Regions from separate parts of the Priestia sp. P1_B12_1 genome, predicted to be linked through region 2. Evidence: riboswitches for the same ligand, from Rfam matches in the RefSeq annotation. Region 2 holds a riboswitch; the other holds the start of a gene.

Evidence for each region. A riboswitch is a leader RNA that binds a small molecule or an ion and turns the genes downstream of it on or off. The one in region 2 is predicted to bind FMN.
Region 1: linked by a shared signal. The riboswitch ahead of AC1D0Y_RS02970 (ECF transporter S component) and the one ahead of ribE (riboflavin synthase) in region 2 are both predicted to bind FMN.

What each region holds. Positions count from the first base shown of each region.
Region 1 is NZ_JBFTZR010000001.1:571,153-576,425, forward strand. Features, by position in the region: gene AC1D0Y_RS02955 (RecQ family ATP-dependent DNA helicase) at 1-59, opposite strand, end outside; gene AC1D0Y_RS02960 (YpbB family protein) at 83-1,132, opposite strand; gene AC1D0Y_RS02965 (ferredoxin) at 1,390-1,638, shown strand; gene AC1D0Y_RS02970 (ECF transporter S component) at 1,717-2,292, opposite strand; FMN riboswitch at 2,447-2,589, opposite strand; gene serA (phosphoglycerate dehydrogenase) at 2,889-4,463, shown strand; gene AC1D0Y_RS02980 (peptidoglycan DD-metalloendopeptidase family protein) at 4,497-5,186, opposite strand.
Region 2 is NZ_JBFTZR010000002.1:699,648-704,920, forward strand. Features, by position in the region: gene AC1D0Y_RS08995 (bifunctional homocysteine S-methyltransferase/methylenetetrahydrofolate reductase) at 1-47, opposite strand, end outside; SAM riboswitch class I at 155-261, opposite strand; gene AC1D0Y_RS09000 (YkvI family membrane protein) at 606-1,640, shown strand; FMN riboswitch at 1,748-1,898, shown strand; gene ribE (riboflavin synthase) at 2,177-2,836, shown strand; gene AC1D0Y_RS09010 (bifunctional 3,4-dihydroxy-2-butanone-4-phosphate synthase/GTP cyclohydrolase II) at 2,853-4,046, shown strand; gene ribH (6,7-dimethyl-8-ribityllumazine synthase) at 4,138-4,608, shown strand; gene AC1D0Y_RS09020 (hypothetical protein) at 5,051-5,273, shown strand, end outside.

The DNA.
Region 1 (5,273 bases), on a different contig from region 2:
TGTCCTAGTCGAAATTGGCTATAGCCGAATTGTTTCTGTAGAAGTTGTTCTATCTTCACATCAAACACCACTTTTTTTAGTATCAGGTAAAATGTTTTGCTAATACGAGACGAATCTGAAAATAGGTAACGTCGTCTTTTACTTCTTCTTTTATCACCTTTAATTTATTTGTCCGCAAACCTTCAAAGGCTGCGATAATTTTTTCCTGCTGCTTAGGCGATACGTATGCATCGATTGAAAAAGATGGAACAAATAGAGCTAATTCTGCAATATGATCTTCAATGGTACTTTCTTTTAAACGCCTTATATAAGCAATTTCTTCAAGCGTCTTGCCTTTTTGAAGCCAGCTATACGTTTTTAACGTCGAGCTTGTCAAAGGCAATTCTAAATATAGATCACGTAAAAAAGAAGAAAGTACATGAAAGCGTTCATTATTTTTACTCACTTTTTCAATGATATGGTGAATAACCCCTAACAGTTGAATATGAACATAATGCTCATCGAGTTCATATTGATATGCTAACTGATTTTTTGTAAAGCCTACTCTTTGGTATCCAGTCAGCTGCAAAACAAAAAGAGACGCGTCCCGTTCCGTACAACCTTTCAAGCACGTTCGGAGCTCTTCGAATAGCTCGGCGGCTAACTCTTGACGCGTTTGCTTTTGAGACATAATATACGTTTTGACCCATTGAATGACCTCAGGATTTTTGGAAATGGGTAAAAACCCTTTTTGAAAATACTGTAGGTTTGATAAGGTCTGAATGAACAAAGTGATTCTTGCTAAAAATAATTGAGTACTGCTTGCAAATTTCCATCCGTCTAAAGCTGGATGAAAGGGTCGAGCCGTCAGTTCATCTTCAAGGCGTGCTTGTCCTTTATCTGTCATCACATACTTTTGATTTTCAGTTTCTTCAATATACTGCTGTTCTTTTAAATATGCAACGCAGGTTTCAAAAGACCGTTTATCTAAGTAAACAAATGACTGAAAAAGAAACGAAATTCCAAAAATTTTTCCATCTTGAATCGTTTGAGCTGACTTTTTACCTGTTAATAAATGATAAATACCATAGGCGGTTCGCTCACCTTTTAACTGTTTTATACAAAATAAAATGCTAACTTGAATATAATTCAAAGGTGTCAACTTCCTTTCTCATTCATTGTACCAAAAGTGACCAATAGCATGTGAGATAAAGGCTTTTCAGCTCTTTCCTTTATGTATCAAAACGTTTGGGTAAGTGAAGAAACCTTGATTTGATAAGCATTCTCAGTGACTTTTCTATTGAAAAGTTTTATAAATCATTTTACAATGAATAAGGAGAAATTTCACTCTTGATTCGCGAAGAGATTATATAATGAGAAATTTTCGAACACTTTACAGGAGGTCTTGTTATGCCAAAATATACAATTGTTGATAAAGATACTTGCATCGCATGCGGCGCTTGCGGAGCAGCAGCACCAGACATTTATGATTATGATGATGAAGGTATTGCATTCGTAACATTAGATGATAACCAAGGTGTAGTAGAAATTCCAGAAGATCTAGAAGATGATATGATGGATGCAATGGAAGGCTGCCCTACGGATTCAATTCGCGTAGCGGATGAAAAATTCGAAGGCGATGCTAATAAATTCGAATAAGTGTGGAGCAAACCTGTAGTGTACATGCTGCAGGTTTTTTTATATATAAAAATCGCTCTCCCCGGGAGAGCGATTGAATTAAACAGCAATGCGACGCGTGATCCATTGCTTCATTTTTGAAAACAATAAGACAAAGATAACCCCTGTTGCTGCTCCTTTTATTAAGTTAAACGGCAAAATACCTGCAACGATATATTGACGTGCTTGTTCACTAGACATTTCTGGCGATTGTAAGAAGATTGTATACGCTGGTAAGAAGACATAATAATTTAAGACAGCCATGAGTACCGTCATTACCACCGTACCCGTAACCAAACCTATCGTTACGCCTTTAGCCGTTTTAAATCGGTTGAACATGTATGATACAGGAAGAACGAACAGTAAACCAGCCACAAAGTTCGCCGCTTGACCAACTGGAACCCCTGTAGCACTTCCTTGAATTAAATAATTCAATAAATTTTTTATTCCTTCTACTATAACAGCAGCCATCGGTCCAAATACAAGTGCTGCTACGAGTGCAGGAATTTCGCTAAAATCAATTGTTAAAAACGGAGGTAATCCAGGAATTGGAAAATTAATCATCATTAAAATATAAGCAATACTACTTAACATTCCTAGTACAACCAGCTTTTGAGTTTTCTTACTTTGTTGCATCTTGCCTCTCTCCTTCTTTGTGATCCACTCTTCAAAGAAGAAAGGTTCAACTTTATATCCCCACGCAAAAACCTCCCAACAAATGATTCGTTGAGAGGAGACATGGCAGGCATATTTAATAAACGTTCATCACATTAGGTTTTGAACGCTGAACCTCCACCTTCTCCCATCCAGACTGTACTGTCGGCTTTGGAATTTCACCAAATCTGCTCGTATGTATTACATATAAGCTCGCGGGCTCAAAACAATTTGTTTTTTACCGCCGGTCGGGAATTTCACCCTGCCCCGAAGATAGACCAATATTTAATTATGAATTTATTATATGTTATCTCGAATTAAAAGTAAATAAAGAAGTTCTTTAATTCCTATTAAATTGATGTATTTTATAAACTTCATTACTGTTTTTATATGAAAAATAAGGAAATAAGTGCATAACCAACAGCATTATGACATATTTATAGTTTCAATTTTACGTTTATAATAGTGTATTTGATAACTAATCGTAAAGTTTGAAAAATATAATTGACAGAATTTTTTTAACATGGTAAATTATCAAATATTTGATGATAGTAAAATCCAAGGGAGATGTTCACGTCATGTATAATGTATTAGTAGCTGATTCAATTAGCAATGAAGGTCTTGCTCCACTGCTTGAAGCTCCTCATGTGAATCTTACGCGAAAAAAAGTTGAAGAAGTTGAGAATGATTTGCATACGTACGATGCGCTTTTAGTACGGAGTGCTACGACGGTTACAGAGGATTTGCTGGCAAAAATGCCGAATTTAAAAATTGTTGCCCGGGCTGGAGTAGGTGTCGATAATATTGATATTGAAGCCTCAACCAAACGAGGGGTTGTCGTTATTAATGCGCCGAACGGAAATACCATTTCAACGGCGGAACATACATTTGCTATGATGGCTAGCTTGTTTCGGCATATTCCCCAAGGTAATGCTTCAGTTAAAGCGCGCGAATGGAACCGCTCAGCATTTGTTGGAACAGAGCTTAATCGCAAACACCTGGGCATTATAGGATTTGGACGAATTGGCTCAGAGCTTGCCAAACGCGCAAAAGCCTTCAATATGAGCGTTCACGTTTACGATCCTTTTTTAACATCTTCCCGAGCTGAAAAGCTAGGCGTAGAACTATTATCCCTGGATGAATTACTAGCAGCAGCGGATGTTATTACCGTGCACACTCCGCTTACGAGAGAAACAAAGGGATTGCTCAATCATGACACGTTAGCCAAAACAAAGAAGGGCGTGTTTTTATTAAACTGCGCACGCGGCGGGATCATTGATGAAAAAGCCTTAGTTCATTATTTAGAAATTGGCCATGTTCAAGGTGCAGCTATTGACGTATTTGAAGTTGAGCCGCCGATTGATAACCCTTTGTTACATTTTGATCAAGTTATTACAACTCCCCATTTAGGAGCTTCTACAAAAGAAGCCCAGCTTAACGTTGCTGAAGATGTGGCACATGACGTTTTGCGTTTTCTAGAAGGTAATCCTGTAAGCTCATCCATTAATTTACCGACGCTTTCTAAAGAAGTTTTTGAAAAAATTCAGCCGTTTACGAGCCTTACTAAACAAATGGGAGCTATTTTATCTCAATGCATGCGAGAACCTGTTCAGCATATCTCTATCTCCTACGGAGGTACAGTGACGGATTTAGAAACCACTTATATTACACGGAGCTTATTATCAGGCTTTTTAACTCATCGTATCGACTCACCTGTTAACGAAGTCAATGCTTCTATGATTGCCAAAGAACGAGGAATTACATTTGGTGAAAAAACATCGGAAGATACGCAAGGATATTCGAATATGATTGACGTTACCGTAACAGGCGAACAGCGTACATTTACCATTACGGGTACCTATATAGCCGGCTATGGACCTCGAATTGTTAATATTGATTCGTTTGATATTGATTTTTATCCGGAAGGACATCTTCTTTATATCCGTCACAGTGATCAGCCCGGAGTTATTGGAAATGTAGGGAAAGTACTTGGAGATTTACGTATTAACATTGCTACCATGCAAGTGGGCCGTAAGCAAAAAGGCGGAGAAGCCATTATGATGCTTACGTTTGATAAACTTTTAGATGATTCTGTCATTGCTTCGTTAAAACAAACAAGCGAAATTGTGACCATACAGCGTATTGAATTGTGACATTGAGAAAAAAGAGCCTGAGCGGCTCTTTTTTTATGGACTTATTTTTAATACTTGTCCTGCATTTAACATCGTATTTTCTAAATGATTCCACTTCCTTAGCTGATCCATATCTACTTCATATTTGACTGCGAGCTCAGATAATGTATCTCCTTGATGGATAAGAATACAGTTATCAGAAGTCTGATGTAACTGCTGAAAAACCGTGGCAGCTAAATCGCTTTTTACGTATACCGATAGTTTTTGATTGTCCAATTTGGCAAGTGGGTTTACTGCATTGGTTTTATCCGGATTCCAACTTCCTTGATGAACTTCAAAATGCAAATGTGCACCTGAAGATCGCCCTGTATTGCCAACTCGTCCAATGTTTTGACCTGCGGCTACACGATTTCCTTCTGTAACAAAACGTTCCTCTAGATGAGCATAGACCGTTTCGTATCCATTTGTTTGTTTGATAAAAACAACCTGTCCGTATGTATTTGAATAATAAGAGCGGCTCACCACTCCTTTTGCAACAGCATACACCTGTGTACCAACAGGTGCTGCTATATCAATTCCAAAGTGTTTGGCGTGACGTGAACCAAATATATCAGTTAAGACTCCTTCAACCGGCCACTCCCACTGCTTCTCTTCTGCTTTTACCATTTGCCCGCCCAAAAATAAAAGACCTATACACAATCCCATTACTAATACAACCAATATTCTTCTTAACACGTCAATCATGAAGAAAGAACCTCCTATGTAGATCATTGCACACAAAACATACTATATGCCAATTCCTTCTCTTTTAGACTTGTTTATAGAAAAAAT
Region 2 (5,273 bases):
CCATCCCCAATTAAAATTTTAGACTTTAAATCTTCAAGTAACCCCATGTCAAAACCTCCTTAAATTGTTCCGCTTCTATTTCACGATTGATTCGTTTTATGCAATATGCCGATAAAATAGAAAAAGTCTTCTTAAGAAGAAGACTTTTTTCGCCTTCTTATCTTCCAAGCAATAAATTGCTTGCTGGATTTAGCACCATGTCTCTAACGACTGGTTGCTGAGGTTTCAAAGGGCCAGTCCCTCCACCTCTCATGATAAGAATCAATTGTATATAATTGAAACATATTTTTTTAAATAGAAAGAATACTTATTTAATAATTTATCTGATTTTTAGAAATTATACAACAGTAAATTGTGAATTTCCAGCAAATATTGAGGAAAATTTAAAAGCTAAAGGGAAAATATCCGTATATTTTGTTTGAAAATGACTGTTATGTTAGGGGTTAAGGAGTTTTTTGTGAAAAATACAAAAAGAAAATGAAAAAGAAAAAATAAACGAAAAGGCACAAGCGCTGGGATATGCGTAGATTTACACGTAAAAAGGCTCGTCTTTTTTTTACCGTTTCTACATATAGTGAACTATGAAGGGTAGAAGGGTGATGGGCATGAAAAGGTGGAAACTCACGCTGCAGGTTGCTGCTACGTATGTAGGCACTGTTGTAGGAGCCGGTTTTGCAACAGGCAAGGAAATAGTTCAATTTTTTACACAGTACGGGGAACTTGGAATGGTCGGGATTTTGGTCAGCGGCTTGTTTTTTATTTGGCTAGGTTCGAAAATGATGCTGCTTTCGCACGCAATTGGGGCTTCTTCTTATCAGCAGCTTAATACATATTTATTTGGTGATGTGCTTGGAAAAGCGGTAAACGGTGTAATGATTGTCATTTTATTTGGAGTAACTTCAGTCATGCTAGCGAGTACGGGAGCAATAGGAAAAGAACAGTTCGGGCTATGGCCTCCTGTTGGGATGATTTTTACAATTGTTTTAACTTATATATTTATCGCCAAAGGAATTAACGGTATTTTAATGGTTAATTCTCTTGTTGTGCCGATGATGCTTTCATTTGCTTTTATCATCTTTGTGCCAAATATCAGCTATTTCTCACTGATTCAAACGAAGCCGGATTTAACGCTCGTCACGCAGTGGAAGTGGGCGGTTAGTCCCTTTTTATATATTTCCCTAAATCTAGCTTTGGCTCAGGCTGTTTTAGTTCCATTAGGAAGCTCCGTAAAAGATAGGAGCGTGATTAAAAAAGGGGCCGTAATAGGAGGATGTGTACTTACGTTTATGCTTGTTTCTACTCATCTTGCCCTTTCCAATTTGCCTTATTCATTTCAACTTGATATTCCGATGAGTGCCGTTGTTAAAAATATCTCAGCGTGGGTGAATGTTTTATTTACGGTAGTTGTGTTAGGCGAGATTTTTACTACATTGATTGGAAATGTATTTGGAATCGCTAAGCAGATTCAGTCATTTCTTCCCCTGAATGACAAACAAGCTTTTGCATTTATTATCTTGGCTTGCTTTATTATTGGGCAATTCGGATATGCCCAGCTTCTTGAGTTTTTGTATCCGATATTTGGCTATATTGGACTAGCTTTTGTATGGATGCTATGTATTAAAAAAGAAAAAATAAGCTAAAAGCTGGATTTTAAAGAATAGATGTGAAAAAACGAAGTTAAATGATGTGACAAGTCGATTTTACTTTGCTATAATGTAAAACAAATAAGACTCTAGCAGTCGAATATATTATCCTTCGGGGTCGGGTGTAAGTCCCAACCGGCGGTGATAAAGCGTATGCTTTTAAGCCCGTGACCCGTTTTCATACGATGTATGTTAGCGGTGGATCTAGTTAAAATCTAGAGCCGACAGTAAAAGTCTGGATGGGAGAAGGATCAGGAAGCACAGTTGTTTTTTTGTGTTGAATTAATAAGGGACACGCTCGCCTTTTTTAAAGCTACCCTTGTTTTTATACACAAAATATAACTGTTTATTTCGTATACAATTAGCGGAATTTTGCATAGATAAAACTGATTCAGCTCAGCCGACCCTTTGGACATTTGTTCAAGGGGCTTTTTTATTTTCAGTGGTTGGGGGAAAGATAAATATGAAAAAAAAGCAGCTGCTATTTCAAAACGGTATAAGAAGTTGGAATAGCGCCAAGGCAGGTGAAGAAAATGTTCACGGGTATCATTGAAGAAATTGGAAAAATAAAACGTATTCAAAAGGCCACAGAAGCAATTGTTCTTACGATTGATGCGAAGACCGTGTTAGAAGATGTGAACTTAGGGGACAGTATTTCAGTTAACGGCGTGTGTTTAACCGTAACGGCTTACTCTCAAAATGAATTTACGGTCGATGTCATGCCGGAGACGATTAAAGCAAGCACCCTTCAGCTTCTAACCGTTGGATCACGTGTTAACTTAGAGCGGGCGATGGCTGCAAATGGCCGGTTTGGAGGGCATTTCGTTAGCGGACACGTTGATGGAATTGGAACCATTGTAAGCAAAACACGCAAAGGAAATGCCTTTTATTATGAAATTCAAGTCGATCCTGAACTTCGTGAATTTATGATGTTAAAAGGATCTGTTTCCGTAGACGGAACAAGTCTTACTATTTTTGATGTCAGCAACCAATCATTTACTATTTCTCTTATTCCCCATACGGTGCTTCACACAGTCGTAGGAGACAAACAGCGAGGAGACAAAGTGAATATTGAATGCGATATGTTAGCTAAATATATGCATCAGATGATGACAAATAAGTCAACTCCTGGCGCCTCGAATCGTTCAGGTAACATGAAGGATTTATTGCAGCAGCATGGTTTTACAAATTAACAGTGAGGTGAAAGAGATGTTTCATAAAGTAGAAGAAGCCATTGAAGAGTTAAAAAAGGGAAAAGTGGTTATTGTATGCGATGATGAAGATCGAGAAAACGAAGGAGATTTTATTGCATTAGCCGAAAAAACGACGCCTGAGGTTATTAACTTTATGGCTACTCATGGAAGAGGATTAATTTGTACACCTGTTAATGAAGAAATTGCACATAAATTGAATCTTCACCCGATGGTAGCGAACAATACGGATGTACATGGAACAGCATTTACAGTAAGTATTGATCATATTTCAAGTACAACAGGTATCAGTGCATACGAACGCTCTGCTACCGTTATGGCTCTTGTGAATGAAGCGACGGTACCAAGTGATTTTCAACGCCCAGGACATATTTTCCCATTGATTGCAAAAGACGGGGGCGTTCTCCAGCGTGCAGGTCATACAGAGGCTGCTGTTGATTTAGCAGTATTAGCAGGAGGAAAGCCTGCGGGTGTTATTTGTGAAATTATGAATGAAGATGGAACAATGGCACGCGTGCCGGATTTAACAAAAATTGCGGAGCAATTTGATTTAAAAATGATTACAATAAAAGATTTGATTGCCTACCGCCGCAAACATGACCAGCTTATTAGCCGTGAAGTAGAAGTGAGCTTACCTACGGCATTTGGTGAGTTTAAAGCTGTAGGATATACAAATAAACTTGATAATAAAGAACATGTGGCTCTTATCAAAGGTGATATTGATCATAATAGCCCCGTTCTCGTTCGCGTTCACTCTGAGTGTTTGACTGGAGATGTGTTTGGTTCTGAACGCTGCGACTGCGGTCCTCAGCTTCACGCAGCTCTTACGCAAATTGAAGAAGAAGGACGCGGCATTCTGCTGTATATGCGTCAAGAGGGCAGAGGGATTGGCTTATTAAATAAGCTAAGAGCATATAAGCTGCAGGAAGAAGGATACGATACGGTAGAAGCGAATGAAAAACTCGGGTTTGCTGCAGATTTACGAGAGTATGGAATCGGTGCTCAAATCTTAAAAGACCTTGGAGTCAAACAAATGAAGCTTTTAACGAATAACCCTCGTAAAATTACCGGGCTAAAAGGCTACGACCTTGAAGTGGTCGAGCGAGTGCCTCTTCAAATGCCGGCAGTGGATGCCAATAAAAAATACTTAGATACAAAAGCTAAAAAATTAGGTCATTTATTACATTTATAATTTTACACTTTTTTTCGTTATAACAAGTGAAGCTAATTCATGAAAAGAAATGTAAATAACTATATATTAATACTAGCAGGAGGAACAAAAGATGAATCATTTATATGAAGGAAATTTAGTAGGCACAGGATTAAAAATTGGAATCGTGGTAGGGCGTTTTAATGAATTTATTACAGGCCGTTTACTTAGTGGAGCAGAAGATGCGCTCAAACGTCACGGCGTAGCTGATGAAGACGTAGACGTGGCTTGGGTGCCGGGCGCTTATGAAATCCCATTAATCGCCAAAAAATTAGCTGAATCTAAAAAATATGATGCAGTGATTACGCTAGGAACCGTTATTCGAGGAGCTACTCCACACTTTGATTTTGTATGTAATGAAGTAGCAAAAGGCGTTGCATCTCAAAGCTTACAAACAGGCGTGCCAATTATCTTTGGTGTATTAACGACTGAAACAATTGAGCAAGCAATTGAACGTGCAGGAACAAAAGCAGGAAATAAAGGATGGGAAGCTGCAGCATCAGCTATCGAAATGGCTAACCTTTCAAAAATGATTGAAGGATAATAGATACGATTTCAGTTTTTATAAGCTGAAGAGTTAAAAGAGGCTGAAACAAAAGCATGTTAGTTAAAGAAAGATCCGAACGATGAATCGTTCGGATTTTTTCATTGGTAGGGTGAACGCAGGTTTCGTGTATGTAGTGGCTTCTAGCTGTAGATTAAAGGGTCAGGCGAAGACTTCTGCGGGAAAAGCGGAAGAAGTGTGACCCTGCAGAAGCGGAGGAGGCGAGGAGGCTTCGCGGCCGCCTGTGGAAAGCGAAGTCTTGCTCGGAAATCAACTGCAGTGTAAAAAGCGATCCATACTATCTTATGTATCCCGTTTGTTCGTCTTTAGATTGGATTGATGTAGTTATGTCTCAAGCTCTCTTAAATAGAAGCTAGCTATGTATAATTTGGCTAAAACGTCTTACTCTAAGTAATAATTAGGTCGTAAAAGGGAGACGTCTATGCCTCATTATACTGCTTTTTTTGCATTGATTATTATCAGCACAGCCGTTTTGCTTACAGTATTCATACGTAAAAAAGATAAAAAGCTAGTCGTTTTGCTTTTTTTTATCATTGGAATGGCTTATATACTAGAATATGTTGTATTTGTGTTGTTTGAAAGTTACGATTACGATCCCGATTTTATGACCAATGAATATTTTGATAATTTGTTCGGGTCCTTAA